DNA from 3 places in the Dyadobacter sp. SRI_021 genome. Region 2 is predicted to be linked to each of the others. Evidence: riboswitches for the same ligand, from Rfam matches in the RefSeq annotation. Region 2 holds a riboswitch; each other region holds the start of a gene.

Region 1 (5,186 bases), on a different contig from region 2:
GCCCTGCGTGCCAATAAATTTGTCGGCAATCAGCAATAGCGCTAAAACCTTGCTCTTCCCTTATAACGTCCAGAACTATTTTGGGCTTTTTCATCTCTTTATAAGGAAGCTGAGTGAGTTACTTACGCCTATTTCGCAGGATACAAAGTGCCGTAAGTCTTCGCTTTATAGCTTTCGAAGTCCTGCTTTTTATGGTAATCCTCTCCGAAAAAGGTAATGATCTGATGGAATTCTTTCGCTTTCAGGTAACCGGCTAGTGGCTGGATCATGTTAAATTGATCGTCCAGAAAAACCGTTGTGGGATAGCTCGGCTGATTATTCGTTAATGCCAATGCGATTTCATGGATGCCGCGACCGCCCTGTTCAAGGTATTTGAACTGCTTGTCGCCCAGTTTGATCGTCCCCTTTTGCTCTGCATCGAGCTTTACGGCGTAATATTTCTTGTTGATATATTCGGTAACGGCTTTGTCTTTAAACGTTTCGCGATCCATCACTTTACACCATCCGCACCAGTCAGTGTAGACGTCGATCAGGATCTTGCGGGGCTCCTTCTGAATTTTGGCATATGCCTCTTCGATGGTCAGCCACTGAATGCCTTCGGCGGCTGCACGCCTTTTACCCGTATCGGCTTTGAAACCGGCAAGGAATACCAGCATTACGGGAAATATTATCAGTATTGACAGGAGTCGTTTCATGGTAATTTTTTAGATTTCTTATCTTAAACAAATCTCTTTCACAAATCATGGCACGGACTGCGCGTCAGGTGCCAAAGCATAATAACATGGAAGCCAGCAAAGTCATCCCAATTTTACGCATTTTTGACGAAACCAAAGCACGGGAATTTTACATCGGCTGGCTCGGCTTCCAAGTCGACTGGGAACACCGGTTTTCCGACGATGCACCGCTCTACATGCAAGTTTCGCGCGGAGGCCTGACGCTCCACCTCTCCGAACACCATGGCGATTGCACACCGGGCGCCAAAGTCTTCATCGAATGCACTGGCGTGCGTGATTTCCACAAGGAACTCAATGAAAAGCAATACAAATACAATCGCCCGGGACTCGAACAGGAGCCATGGAATGCCATTTCGGTAACGGTAGTCGATCCGTTCATGAACCGGCTTGCATTCAATGAGCGGCTTTAAGCTTTCTTAGTTTTTGCCAGAGACACCAGAATGCCTCCTGTAATGATTAGCAACATGCCCGTCAGCATAGAAAGCGTCGGAATCGCCTCTCCCATCAGAAAGCCGATCAGCACCGAAAAAAGAATATTGGAATAACCCACCACAGCGACGCGCCCGGCTTTATCGTAAGTAAATGATTGCGTAAGCATTTTTTGTCCCAAAAGCGCCGTAAACCCTAATGCGAGAAAACCCAGCCATTGCCAGGTATTCTCCGGCCATCTGAATGTACCTATCAGAAAATCCAAATGCTCCATAGGATAATACGTACCGACCAGCATCGACAAAATAGGCATTACAATCCCGCTGAGCATAAATGAAAGGATGATCGCGCGTGTGTCGTACACGACACCAAGCTGGCGGATGGACAAGTAAGAAATGGCCGTCAACAGTGCATTGCCCAAACCTAATGCATTATCCCGCAGCGACGACGAAAGATCGGGCCGGAACACGAACAGAATACCGGTAAAACCAACGAATATAGCCATCCATTCCTTGCCATTCAGTGTTTCTCCGATGAGCAGCCAGGAGAAAAGCGCCAGAAAAATTGGGTAGGTATATTGGTAGGTAGAAGCCCGGCCGAGTCCAAGCGTCTGGATTGCATAAAATAGCATGTACAGCGACAATGTTCCTACTACACCTCTGAAAATAAGCAGTCCCAACTTTCCGCCCTCCTGCCTCAGCGGCCGTTGCCAGATGCTGCTAATGATAAAAACCACCCCAACAATGTTCCTGAAAAAAACCAGCTGTACAATATGGAACTCCCTTCCCAGCCATTTCGAGATCGCCGACGTAAGCGAGAAAAAAAATGCGGCGCCGAGCATAAGGTAAATGCCTTTCAGGGAGGATGCGGTCGGGAAATTTTCAGTAGAAGCGGCCAAAAGCAATCAGAATTTGCTGCAAAGATAGCGGTTATCGTACACAACGGAAAGTCGGGGGAAATACCTACCTTTGCACCCGCCTGGTGCCACAAGCTGCTTCTAGTCAGCGATTAGGCTTAATAGGGAATTCCGCTAGCACCGGAAGCTGTCCCCGCAACTGTAAGTCTGCCAACACGTGCCCGATTCTTCATGCCACTGTCCTGCGACGGGAAGGCTCCGGGTGCGAAAGACGAGCCAGGAGACCTGCCAGAGCATTTTGATCGGACCGTTTTCGGAGGAAAAACAGAAGATCGCCGCCAATCATTGCGATTTAGAGTGTTTAGCGAACGGAGATTTGTGGGTTACTGGATGCTATGGGCAAGTTTTGCACTGGCATTGCCAGTCTGTGCACAAAAAGACTCCATCGCCCTCGATCCTGTAATCGTGAAGGGATTCGTCCCGCAAAAATTCATGAGCGGCCTGAAAATCCAGCGCGTCGACTCCGCTTTGCTCGCGCAGGTACGCTATCAGAATATCGGTGACGTATTATCCGCTTATACCCCGATTGCATTTAAAAATTACGGGCCGGGCCAGCTCAGTACCGCCTCGTTCCGGGGCACCTCCGCCAACCATACCGCCGTTTTGTGGAACGGGCTCAATATCAATGCGCCTACACTTGGACAAACGGACTTTTCCACCATTCCCGTGGCGGGTTTCGACCAGCTTTCGGTTCAGTACGGCTCCGCGGCGAGTGTTGTGGGCTCCGATGCCGTGGGCGGAAGTATTTTGCTTGACAGCCGCGCATCGGCAACGCCGTTTCATGTGTCTGATGGCGGACAATATGATAGCTTCAATAACCATCAGAGCCGAACAGATATCCGCTATCTAGTGCCACTAAACAACCAATGGGCTTTCTCAGGTAAAACGGCACTTTACTATGGCAGGATGAACAACGATTACCCCAAACCAACCCGGAACACTTACGCACTCTTGCCTACCGAAACTTTTCAAAAAGGCATTGTACAGGACCTGTTTCTCCACGGACAAAACAACCAGGAAATTTCCGCACACATCTGGCTCACCGACAATAAACTGACGCTGACGCCCGACGATATCCAAGGTCGTGAAATGACCCGTACTACGGCCTATCGTACGATGTTCCGCTATCAGGTCCGGACGCTCACGCTACGCACCGCCTGGGTACGCGACATCATAGATTATGCCAAAGGTGACCTCTCCCACCCCGACCATTCAATAACGGATAAGTTCGCTTCGAGAATAGAAAAGGATTTTCTTCTAAATCTTGGCAACAATATCAATCCTATTCGCCTCAAAACCGGAGGAGAATGGACGCATTATCGTTCACGCGTGCCCGGATACGCGCTCTCGCCCGCGAGCGAGAACCGCACGGACTTCTTCCTGCTCACCCGCTGGCAACCGACAGCGCGGATTACTACTTCCATTAACCTTAGGCAGGGCCTCGTTACGGGTTTCAATCCACCGTTCACACCGTCGGTTGGTGTGGAATATAGTTTCATTCAGAAAACGCTTTACAACCTTACCTTGAAAGGCTCCTATGGCCGCAGCTACCGGGTGCCCACTTTGAATGAACGCTACTGGAAGGACCTCGGTAACCCGAACGTTCGTCCGGAAACGGGTTGGAATAAGGAAATCGGCCTTGAACAGACATTTAAAGCGGCTTTCGGCGGCACGCTAAGAACCACCGCAACTTTTTACCATAACCGAATTAAAGACTGGACTTACTGGAATCCATCGAGAAGCTACCGGGTCGAAAATCTGCAACAGGTGCTAGCGCGGGGAATTGAATTGCAACTGGGCTATCAGCGACAAACCGGTTTCTGGCGAACAGGACTGGACGCGGGTTATGCATTCAACAAAAGCAGCCAGGAGAAGGCCTACGACAATTACTCGCAGGATATTGTAGGCAAACAATTGGTATTTGTACCTGAACATACGGTTAATGCAAATGCATTCGTGCAGTTCAAGTCCACGAAGCTTACGGGACAGTTGCAGGCGGCCAGCAAGCGCTATACAACCTTCGACAATTCACAGTTTCTGGACGGTTATGGCCTGGTAAACCTGCTGGCCGAAACGAGCTTTACCTTTTACAAATTCAAGCTCATTTTACAGGGGCAAGTCCGCAACCTCACCGACACGTTTTATTTAAATGTCAGAAATAATGCGATGCCGGGAAGAAGTTTTGCATTAAGTTTAACCTTTAGTTACGATTCTCAATAAATCAATGAAAATGAAAAGACAGTTAGCCAGTTCATTAGCAGTAGCTTTTTCAACCCTCGCGGTATGGTCCTGTAATCAAAGCGACCCGGCTCCGAAGGGAGACTATGTGAGCGGTGTTTTTGTAATGAATGAGGGTAATTTCTCCCAGAATAACGGTGCTATTTCCTACTTCGCGCGGGAAAACAACACGGCAACCGCCGATATTTTCGCAGTGGCAAACGGAACGGCATTGAAGGGCGGCGTGCAGGATTATACTGCTTCCGAAGAGCAAGGTATTATTCTTGTCGATAATATGTCTGCCGGCCAGGATAAAGTCCAGTTCGTACAACGGTACACTTTCAAGGATGAAGGTACCATTGGTGCACCGGATATAGAGAATCCTCGCGAAGTGGTTATCGCAGGCCGAAAAGCTTATGTTTCGTGCTGGGGAACGGACGTCAGCAAATATTCGACCGGCTATATTGCGGTTATTGACCTGACCACCAAAAAGGTTACCAAAAAAATCAACATAGCCGATGGCCCTGAAAACCTGGCCTATGCTAGTGGGAAGCTTTACATAGGCACTACGCAATGGGCTGCCGGAAACAAGCTGGCGATCATCAATACAAACACCGATGAAGCATCGTCGCCCATTGCGACATCAGGTGCTGCCAATCCGGTTGGTGTTGATGCGAACGGAAAACTATGGGTGAATGCCGGCAATAAAATGTTGCGCATTAATACAGAAACCAACGCTACCGAAGCAACGCTGACGATTGCGACGGACGGGACCAAAACACCCGGCAATTTTACATTCAGCAATGATTTGAAATCCATTTTCTTTGTGCTTTCGTGGTATGACAGCGCTGGTAAACAGCAAGGAGGCACTTACAAATTCTCCATTACCG
Region 2 (5,186 bases):
TGTTGGAGCTGTTCGTAAAGGTTTCGTCCATATAATTAGTGCCAGCGCTAAGGCTAAGACCTTTCGCGGCACCATTTTGTACTTCGTAATTAATCCACGCATTCACCAAATTCTTCGGCGCAAATGCAACGGTTTTACCCGCTACTGCATTAGTTTCACCGGATGGAAAAGGAAGGATTTTTGCGTTGGAGAAAGTGTAGCCAGCCGTCACGTCCAGTCCTGGCAGCAGGTTGCCATTTACTTCCAGTTCGAAACCCTTGGACTCAGCTGAGCCAATGCGTTTGTAAATACCTCCGGGAAGAGCTTCGAGCTGGTTGTTTTTCCGCATGTAGTAGAATGATAGGTTCGTAGCCCATTTACCAGAGAGCTCAAACCTGCTGCCGACCTCACCCTGGAATCCGGTTTCCGGGTTGAAGGTTTCGCCGTTCGGAGCTACCCTGCGCGAAGGTTTGAAATACGTTGAATAAGAACCATATACCGATAACGGCTCAATGGGCTGGTAAACCAGACCCAGGCGGTAAGTCAATGCCGACTTGGATATCGTAGATTCAGTGCCGTGCTCAGTCACGTTGCGATTATCGTCCACCTTATCGGTATAATAGGTGCCGTTGAAAATATCGTAACGCAGTCCCGCAAGTCCTTTCAATTTATCAGAGAACCGGATAAAGTCCTGTATATAAATACCATGCACGTTCTCCATCGTTGCCCGGTAATTCAAATCGTTATGCGTCAGGTATCCCTGATTCAGGACCGGATTCTTGATGGCAATAGTCGCGTTAAGCGCCGGGCCGAATACGTCTCCATTGTACGTCTTGCGATCCAGAATGCTTACCGAATAACCTGCCAGCAACTTATGCTCAATGGAAGCGGTATTAAAATCCCAGATCAGTTCCAACTGGTTTTGCCAGGGCTTGGTGAGGTGGTTGAAATAGAAAGGAAACGACCGCTGCAACGAATCCATGCCTGGGTTGAAGCTGAGCTCTTCCGTTGAGAAATAATTGATATTATCGTCATAGTACGAAAGCTGGTTCGAAAGTTTGAGGTTACTCGCCAACTGCCGCGTGTATTTCAGCTGAAAATCATAGCGGGTATGTTTGAGAAAATCCTGTGGATCATTGTAGCGGGTATTTACATCCATCCCCGGGGCTACTTTGCTTCCTTCCAGCATCGGAATGCCCGCGTCGGTGTCGTAAATGTCTTTGTTCGCGCCGATGGTCAGATACAACTGATCTCTATCAGTTGGTGTGTATTCCAAGGCAAGGTATCCATTGTTAGTATTAGAGCCTGAATGACGGTATCCGTCGGTGTCTGACATCCCGAAATCTACACGATATCGCAGCTTATCAGTGATCGCACCGCCTGCGCCTGCGCGGATGCGCCGTGTGTTAAATGTGCCATAGCTGGCCGAAAAGTCTGCCTTAAAGCCCGCAGTCGGTCTTTTTCTCACAATATTGATGATCCCGCCTAACGCCGAATGGCCAAACAGCACCGAGGCTGGCCCCTTCAACACTTCAATCGATTCGACATTGGCAAGATTGGTGTTCGGCGCGCTGGTCGAGATGTTGTGGCGCTCGTCACGGACACCGTCCACGAGCAGGACGAAGTTGGAAAAACCGCGGATCGTAAAGTGCTGAAAACCGCCATAAGTGTTGTTGGCCCGCACGCCGGTCGTATTTTTCATGGCCTCGCCCAAATCGTCGATACCGCGCTGCTCGATCGTTTTGACCGATACCGTGGAAGTGGTGATGGGCATATCCCGGAGTGGAACATCGATTTTGTTGATGGCTGAATAGGCCTGCCGACGGACAGTACTGATCACGACTTCGGATAGCTCGTTGGTGGCGGTGTTAATTTTGTAATTCAATTCCAGCGCCTGACCATCTTTGAGAACGATATTGTCCTTTTTTGCGTCATGGCCCACGCCGGTGGCAACGAGCGTGTAGCTTCCTGCCTGGACGTTTTTAATGTCAAACCGGCCGTCCGCGTCGGTTACGGCCGCATAGCTGGTTCCTTCCAACCGCACGCTGATCCCGGCAATGGCATCGCCCTTTTCACTTTGGATCGAGCCTGTAACCCTGCCTGGCCCGGCACCCAGACTGGCAATTGAGCTAAGTAATAGCGCGAATGACAGCAATAAGGTAAATGTTTTTTTCGCCTCCCTGCTGTTGGTTCGCGAGCAGCAGAATGTAGTTGTTTGCATACTTTTAACTATGGTTAGATGAGTTAAAAGCTCTTTGCAATATTTCAAGAAGCTTTTTTTGGAACAAAGGGGAACGATCACGCAGGGGCGCATTGGTTTGTGATACCAAAACCATCAGACATAACAGATCCAGACCGACATGCTCTATTCCGCGAAAGCGTCGTCAACGTGAAAGGCAGGTCTCCTGACTTGTAACATTTATACCATCCTTCCCATCCGAATTGAACAGTGGATATACACCGATATAAACTTTAAGTGTTACTAACAGTTGCGCGACAGTTCGTGATTCACACACGATTCCCTATTAATCTGCTGATAAGCAAAACCTTTCCCGATGGAAAATGAAAGTAAAGAACTTTTTGAGGCCACAAAGATATAGGAAGATAGGAAGAACTCGCTAAAAAAGAGTCTGGTATGCCATGATTAGGGGAGTTTCGCTTTAGTTTCAGAGCTATCCCAAAGGTTAATGTTGAAAATACCCTGCAATTTTCGTCAAAAAAGCATGAAGGCAACCACCTCCATGCTTTATGTATTTTACTGTCTTCTTTACTTTGCCCTTTTCAACCGTGCTTCTTGGCGATGGAATTGATCCAAGCGGCGATTTTGAGCGCATCTTCCCTAGGAACCTGTTTCATCGGGGCCATAGGCGGATATCCCGGCCAGTTTGCAGGTTTGGGATTGTAGATCAGCTCGACAACCTGCGCGTTGGTATACTTCTTCTTTGAGACATCTAAGTAAGCGGGGCCAACAAGCCGCTGACCCGCTTTGTGGCAAGCCAGGCAAGTGTATTTGCTAAGCAGCTTTTCTACGTCTGCCGGGATTTTTATCTCGTGCTTTTGCTGTGCTTGAACTGATGATACTGCCATCAACAATACAAATGCTAAAAATACTTTACGCATATTCTTTGTGAGTTTGAGCCTCGTCCACAGCAGCAGCCATCACATTGATTTACGTTCTGCCAGATACGCTTCCGCGCTGGAGATACTCTTTTTAAGCTTCCGCTGAACGACCAAAATTCGGGTTGTCTGATCATCCACATATTCCTTGGCAGCATTGTCTTCTAGTTTCGCCAATGTATCCGCTTTGTAATGGTGCATCCAGTCCATCATAGCGTGGTCGGCACTATCCAACGCTGCGGCTAGCCCGGTCACTTTATTTTTTAAAGCCGAATTGCTGTCAAGTTTGGCGGCATCCGATTTCAGCCTCATTTGCAGCTCCATTACTTTTGGCATCAATGCCATCAAACTATCATGGGTCTCCATTAGCTCGTGTGAGAGCGTATCTTCCCGGCTGAGCCCGTGTGTCTGGTGAGAGGCATGCTCATCTTCTTTGGGCTTTTGCTGACAGCTACATGTCACAAATAGGGCGGCTGCAAGCGCTAGAACGTATTTCATAAATGTTGATTGCTACTGTCCTTCAAAGGCAGTGGTTGAATAATTTATTAAGGTTTCTGGTGATCTGGCGCGGTCGTAAAGCGGTAGTCCGTCAGTGTTTTCAGGAAAGCGATGATCTGCTGTTTTTGCAAAGTACTGAACTGAAAGCCATCCGCCGGGATCTGCTCCCCCAGTGTTGCGGAATGCGGGATACCACCAGAATAATGGTCGACTACATTTTCGAGCGTTGCGAGCCTGCCGTCATGCATGTAAGGCGCGGTCAGCTCTACGTTCCGGAGCGAGGGCGTTTTGAATTTGCCCAAGTCGCGCTCATCGTAGGTGATGCGGTACCGGCCCAAATAAATGCCCTCGTGACCCTGGTTCTCAAAGCCGCTGTCCAGACCATTGTTGTGAAAGCCCTGATCGGTAAACAGTTCCCCCGCGTGGCAACCCCGACAGTGCTGCTTGACCAGTTCAAGCCCGGCCAGTTCCTCCGCGGAAAGCTCAGCGCCGGTGCGATTGAGCCGGTAATCGTCATACCGCGAGGTAGCCGACACCAGTGACCGCTGAAACTGCGCCAGGGCTTTGGCCACATTTTGGGAGGTTATTCCGGACTGGAAAGCTTCCTGAAAACCTTTGGCATACGAAGCGTCGGCACTCAACTCATCTACCAGCTCATACAGGTCCTGGGCCATCTCGTCGTGCGCCGTAAGTGGACCAAAAGCCTGTGATTCCAGGTTCGTCGATCCTCCATCCCAGAAAAGACCATTGTTAGCCCAGGCCATGTTGAACAATGCGGGCGCATGCCGGAGCAGCTGCGTGCCGGCGACACCGGCAGAGCTCAGGGTTTTTCCATCGCTAAAAGCTTTGGCCGGGTCATGGCAGGTTGCACACGCGACCTTGTTGTTGGCCGACAGCCGGACATCATAGAATAGCTGTCTACCGAGCCGGATGCCATCAGCGGTCATGGGGCTATTTTCATCCAGCGCTGGCACAGGAAAATGGGACGGCACTTCAAACGAATAGGGTTCGTCCTCAGGTGCCACTACCTGCCTGTCACAACCTGACAAGATCATCACAACACTAAACCAGGCAACCTTCAACAACCGCATTGCCAGCTTTATTTATTTTCCTTCCCGAATGCGATCGCTTTTGTCGCGTAGTTGGTTGCCACTGTGGACATCAGGGCCGCGGTCATCGCGTTGATCTTCGGATTTTGCACCACGTCAATCCCATCGAAAATCTTGGTCACGTCCAGGTTTAATGTAACACCTTTGGTAGAAGCAGAGTTAATGGCAACCGGCAGGTCTATGCTGAGCGTTTTATAATTGGCATTTAACCCTGTTTCCGCTAAAAACTCCTTGCTGGTAGAACCTTGCTTTAAGGTGCCGCCCACCGAAGAAAAGATATAGCTCGAATGCCACATCCAGGCAATATTGCTCATGCCATTGGCAATGCTTAATTCCCCGCCAGTCAAGCTGAGATTGTCATTGTGCTGGGCATCGACGCCAATGGAAAATTTGATCGTCTTGTACTCCGCCGCTGGAATGTCACGAAATTTGATGGTTTCACGTTTCTTGGCAGGATACAGCGCGCTGTCATTGATCGTTCCG
Region 3 (5,186 bases), on a different contig from region 2:
AGTTTCTGGAGTTTTTTATGGATAAATGTTCAGCTCTGAAAAAAGAATGTTTAGATTGACACACCGAGAACCTGAACCCCACTTTTCATGACACCCAAAATCAGCGTTTATCCCGACTACGCGCTTATGAGTTCCGCCGCGGCTGAGCGCGTGATCGACCTCATAAACCACAAACCTACGTCGGTTATTTGCTTCCCATCCGGCAGTAGCCCCAAGGGAATGTTCGATGCGTTGGTAGCGGCCAACCAGAATGGCCGCGTCGATTTCTCCCAATGCATTTTCATCGGCCTCGACGAATGGATAGGCCTTGGTTCCGGCGACGACGGCAGTTGTCGTGACCTCCTCGACCGCGATTTTCTGAAACCCGTCGGCCTCCGTCCCGACCAGATTGTCTTTTTCGACGGCAAGGCCTTCGATCCGCAAGCCGAATGCGACCGCATCAACAAAGTCGTGGAAAGCCTGGGTGGTCTCGACCTTATTATATTGGGCGTAGGCATGAACGGCCACCTCGCCCTCAACGAGCCAGGTACCTCCTGGGATACTTACGCCCATATTTCTGAGCTTGATACGGTCACCGTTGAAGTAGGTCAGAAGTATTTCAAACAGCCCACGACGCTCACTCGGGGGATTACCGTCGGTATCCGGCACATTCTCGAAGCACGCGCTGCGATCCTCCTTGCTTCTAGCCGTGCGAAAGCCCCCATAATCCAGCGCGCCCTCGCATTCCCCGTTTCAAAGGATTTCCCGGCGACGGTTTTGCAGAATCATTTGAATGCAGAGTTTATACTGGATGCGGATGCGGCCGGGACGATTTTTTAGCTAATACGAAATCACTTTTATCGCCATTTATTTTACTCCAAATAAGATATTTTATCCTGCCGAAAGGCTAATTTCTACTCACTTCACTGAAATTGGCCGACCATTTACGGCCGAATGCGCCTTCCGCCTAAATTTGACGCAGTTCTTTGTGAACGCCCGTCAATCGGGGTGATGGTTTTTGCTTTTGGATCCCTCAGCCAAAACATAGCAAAACAAAAAAGGAACCGTGTGCAATTCACGGGCAGTCGTGCTACTGTAAGTATCCGCTCTGAGCATTCAGGGCCAATTTTTACCCTCGCGTCCCATTGCAGCGCCCCGGCGCGCGAGAAGGGCGGTAAAAATGATACAAGCCAGGAGACTTGCCGTCATCCTCAATGGCTTTTCCCTCACGGGTGGGGAGTAGTCAAGCATTGATTTACCACATTTTATTGCAGTATCACAGGCTACCCGGCTGTTTTGGGGAAACTGTATCTGTTCGTTTCGCAGGGTAGCTACGTGTTGCCGCGATGGAATGAAGTACCGGCGACCGTCCGCAACAGGCGTTTTGTCGGGATGGGAGGGTGTTTTCACAGGGTTTTATTAACTCTTTAAACACAAAAAGTATGTTGTCACACAACCTTGGCTACCCGCGCGTGGGAAGCCTCCGCGAGCTCAAAAAAGCCAACGAACAATTCTGGGGAGGAACGATCGATCGCGATGCATTGCAGAAAGTCGCCCGGAAGATCCGCCACCAGAACTGGGAAACGCAGCAGATTGCAGGCATCGGCCTCATTCCTTCCAATGATTTTTCGCTTTACGACCATGTTCTCGATACCTCGCTGATGGTAGGCGCCATTCCCGAGCGTTACCACCAGTTGGTCGACGGGAAATCGAACAAAGAGCTCGACCTCTATTTCGCAATGGCCCGCGGTTACCAGAAGAACGGGCTGGATATCAATGCGATGGAGATGACGAAATGGTTTGATACCAACTACCACTACCTCGTTCCCGAGTTTGTGAAGGACCAGAAATTCAAGCGGTATTCGGAGAAGGTTTTGCTGGAATTTGAAGATGCATTGCAAAAAGGCATTCATACCAAACCGGTACTGCTGGGGCCGGTTACCTATTTGCTTTTGGGTAAAGAAAAGGAAAGTGGCTTCGATCGCATTGACCTACTGGACAGCCTTTTACCTGTTTATATATCCATATTAAAAGAACTTGCTGCAAGAGGTGCCGAATGGGTGCAGCTCGATGAGCCGGCATTAGTATTGGATTTGAATGAAAAGGAAAAGCTCGCATTTCTAAGCGCTTACAATCAGATCAGAGAGGCGCTTCCGAAGCTGCGCATTCTGGTAACAACCTATTTCGGGCCGCTAGACGATAATCTGGCAATTGCGACTGCATTACCGGTGGATGCATTGCATTTAGACCTGACACGCGGTGCGGAGACGTTACCACAGATCCTTGCCGACGAAGCATTTGTCTCTTCCACCAAAAAGCTCTCGCTGGGCGTTGTCGACGGCCGGAATATCTGGAAAAACGATTATCAAAAATCGTTAGAATGGATTCAAACAGCTGTAAATGTCCTGGGAGACGAGCGGATTTTGGTGGCACCGTCGTCGTCGTTGCTGCATAGTCCTTATGATCTGGATTTGGAGAAGAATGAGGCAGTACTGACAGCGGAGATTAAAAACTGGCTGGCGTTTGCAAAACAGAAACTGAATGAGGTGACTACATTGGCAAGGCTTGCAGCGGCAGACTATGCGAATGATAGCGCATTTCTGGACAATCAAAAGGCGATTGAAAGCCGCCTTACTTCCGTATTGATCCACAAGCCGGCCGTTAAAGCACGGGTTAGCGAAGTGCGCGAAGGGGATTTCGACCGGCAGAATGCATTTGGTACCCGGCAGGCCATTCAGTTGGAAAAGCTGAAATTGCCATTGTTCCCGTCGACAACCATCGGCTCGTTTCCGCAGACGGATGAGGTAAGGCAGCTCCGGGCGCAGTTCAAAAAAGGTGCATTGACGGCGGACGAGTATGAAACCCGCATTCGGGCGGAAATCGTGGATTCGCTGCGCTGGCAGGAGGAGCTTGGGATCGATGTGCTGGTACACGGCGAATTCGAGCGGAACGATATGGTGGAGTATTTCGGCGAGCAGCTTTCAGGTTTTGTATTTACCCAAAATGGTTGGGTGCAGAGCTACGGCAGCCGGTGTGTGAAGCCGCCGATCATTTATGGCGATGTGGAAAGAGAACAGCCTATGACGGTGAAATGGTCCGCATTTGCACAAGCTAACTCCGAAAAGCTGGTCAAAGGCATGCTCACCGGCCCGGTAACGATCCTGCAATGGTCGTTTGTGCGGGATGACCAGCCGAGGAAGGATACCACATTCCAGATTGCGCTCGCCATACGCGACGAAGTAGTGGATTTGGAAAAGGCAGGTATTAAAGTGATTCAAATCGACGAACCGGCGATCCGCGAAGGCCTGCCATTGCGGAAACATGCCTGGCAAAACTATCTGAAATGGGCGGTGGACGCATTCCGCCTGAGCGCCGCGGGAGTAGCCGATCAGACGCAGATCCACACGCACATGTGCTACTCGGAGTTTAACGATATTATCGATTCCATTGCTGCCATGGATGCCGACGTGATCACGATCGAAACATCGCGCTCGCAAATGGAGCTGCTCGACGCGTTCGCACAGTTCAATTACCCGAACGAGATTGGTCCCGGCGTGTACGACATCCACTCGCCCCGCGTACCGACGGTGGACGAGATGATCCTTTTGCTCGAAAAGGCATTGAAGGTAATTCCGGCGCGGAATTTGTGGGTGAACCCCGACTGCGGATTGAAGACCCGCAAATGGCCGGAAACCGAAGCCGCTTTGCGTAACATGATTTCTGCGGCTAACTTGCTGCGCGAATCGGTCGCGGTTACAGGATAGCGACGGCGGTCGTTTATACTCATTTGTTGTCAGGTATGGTCATGTATAGTCATGAGTAGTCAAGTGTTGTTAGGTATGATCGTGTGTAGTCATTTGTTGTCATGTGTAGTCAGATATGGTCAGAAATAGAGAGATGTGATCGCCCCTGACAGCACTTGACTACCCTTGACTACTTATGACACCACCTAACCATTCTTGACAATTCTTGACTATTCATGACACCACTTAACCATTCTAGACAACACTTGACTACTCATGACAACACCTGACCATCCCTGACTACAAATACGCCGAACTTCATTCCCGTTACGACACCAGTAAACCGTTATATTTTGACATTAGAAGATAGAATTTCCGCTTCGGAAACCCGTGTTTTTAAAACCGTTTTCCCTAATAACACCAATCATTACGATACCCTTTTCGGCGGCACGGCGCTGTCGATGATGGACGAGGTTGCATTTATCGCTGCCACACGGTTCTCAAGGTTGCGTTGTGTGACGGTATCGTCCGACCGTATTGATTTTACGCACCCCATTCCCGCAGGGACCATTATCGAGCTGGTAGGGCGCGTCGAGAATGTTGGAAATACCAGCATGAAGGTGCGCGTCGATATTTTTGTGGAGAAGATGTACGAGGTAAGTCGGGAGAAGGCCGTGACCGGGATCTTCACATTCGTGGCGCTCGATGAGAATCATAAGCCTACCAAAATTCTGTAATATAACCGCGTTAGGCGATCCGGGCGGGCGGAGATTCGAGGACGAAATTGTAGAATTTATCATACGGCACCGAATTGTGCCGCGGACCAATCACGCATTCGAAATGGTTCATAATTAATCATTTAAATGCTCGCCGGTAATGTAAGCTGTTATCATTTCGTTATCCGGACTGTTTATTTGCTTGATTCCGAACCGTTTAATAACATTATACGTGTAATTAGCCGACGGCGCCAAGTTGCAGCCTTGTTCAAAATGCTTATCTTGCACGCCTTTTGAACGGTTTAGCACCAGACTGTACACATTATTCTAATCACGCGTTAATGAAAATTTTAGGTATCTCGGCTTTCTATCATGATTCGGCCGCGGCTCTTATAGATAATGGCGAAATTGTTGCCGCAGCACAGGAAGAGCGTTTTACACGCAAGAAGCACGACCCCGGTTTTCCCTCCAATGCAGTAGCATTTTGTCTTGAATACGGTGGTTTGTCCATTAACGAGCTTGATGCAATCGTTTTTTATGACAAGCCCTTACTCAAATTTGAAAGGCTCCTCGAAACTTACTACGCATTTGCGCCCAAAGGCGTGCGGTCGTTTTTGACCGCGATGCCAGTGTGGATCAAGGAAAAGATGTTCCTGAAACGGCTCATCAATGAAGAGCTGGAAAAATTAGGCTACGATAAAAAGAAGAAAAAGGTGAAAATGCTCTTTCCCGAGCACCACCTCTCGCA

What was found. Region 2 has a riboswitch for cobalamin ahead of AC2YIT_RS31195 (TonB-dependent siderophore receptor). Riboswitches for the same ligand answer to the same signal wherever they lie in the genome.
Region 1: linked by a shared signal. The riboswitch ahead of AC2YIT_RS22810 (TonB-dependent receptor plug domain-containing protein) and the one ahead of AC2YIT_RS31195 (TonB-dependent siderophore receptor) in region 2 are both predicted to bind cobalamin.
Region 3: linked by a shared signal. The riboswitch ahead of metE (5-methyltetrahydropteroyltriglutamate--homocysteine S-methyltransferase) and the one ahead of AC2YIT_RS31195 (TonB-dependent siderophore receptor) in region 2 are both predicted to bind cobalamin.

What each region holds. Positions count from the first base shown of each region.
Region 1 is NZ_JBYCZM010000007.1:311,623-316,808, reverse strand. Features, by position in the region: gene AC2YIT_RS22825 (thioredoxin family protein) at 129-695, opposite strand; gene AC2YIT_RS22820 (glyoxalase superfamily protein) at 782-1,144, shown strand; gene AC2YIT_RS22815 (DMT family transporter) at 1,141-2,061, opposite strand; cobalamin riboswitch at 2,126-2,326, shown strand; gene AC2YIT_RS22810 (TonB-dependent receptor plug domain-containing protein) at 2,377-4,299, shown strand; gene AC2YIT_RS22805 (DUF5074 domain-containing protein) at 4,310-5,186, shown strand, end outside.
Region 2 is NZ_JBYCZM010000020.1:10,368-15,553, reverse strand. Features, by position in the region: gene AC2YIT_RS31195 (TonB-dependent siderophore receptor) at 1-2,200, opposite strand, end outside; cobalamin riboswitch at 2,358-2,545, opposite strand; gene AC2YIT_RS31190 (c-type cytochrome) at 2,761-3,099, opposite strand; gene AC2YIT_RS31185 (hypothetical protein) at 3,139-3,594, opposite strand; gene AC2YIT_RS31180 (cytochrome-c peroxidase) at 3,642-4,685, opposite strand; gene AC2YIT_RS31175 (MbnP family protein) at 4,694-5,186, opposite strand, start outside.
Region 3 is NZ_JBYCZM010000001.1:735,811-740,996, reverse strand. Features, by position in the region: gene AC2YIT_RS02945 (6-phosphogluconolactonase) at 88-819, shown strand; cobalamin riboswitch at 975-1,200, shown strand; gene metE (5-methyltetrahydropteroyltriglutamate--homocysteine S-methyltransferase) at 1,422-3,743, shown strand; gene AC2YIT_RS02935 (acyl-CoA thioesterase) at 4,076-4,459, shown strand; gene AC2YIT_RS02930 (carbamoyltransferase family protein) at 4,780-5,186, shown strand, end outside.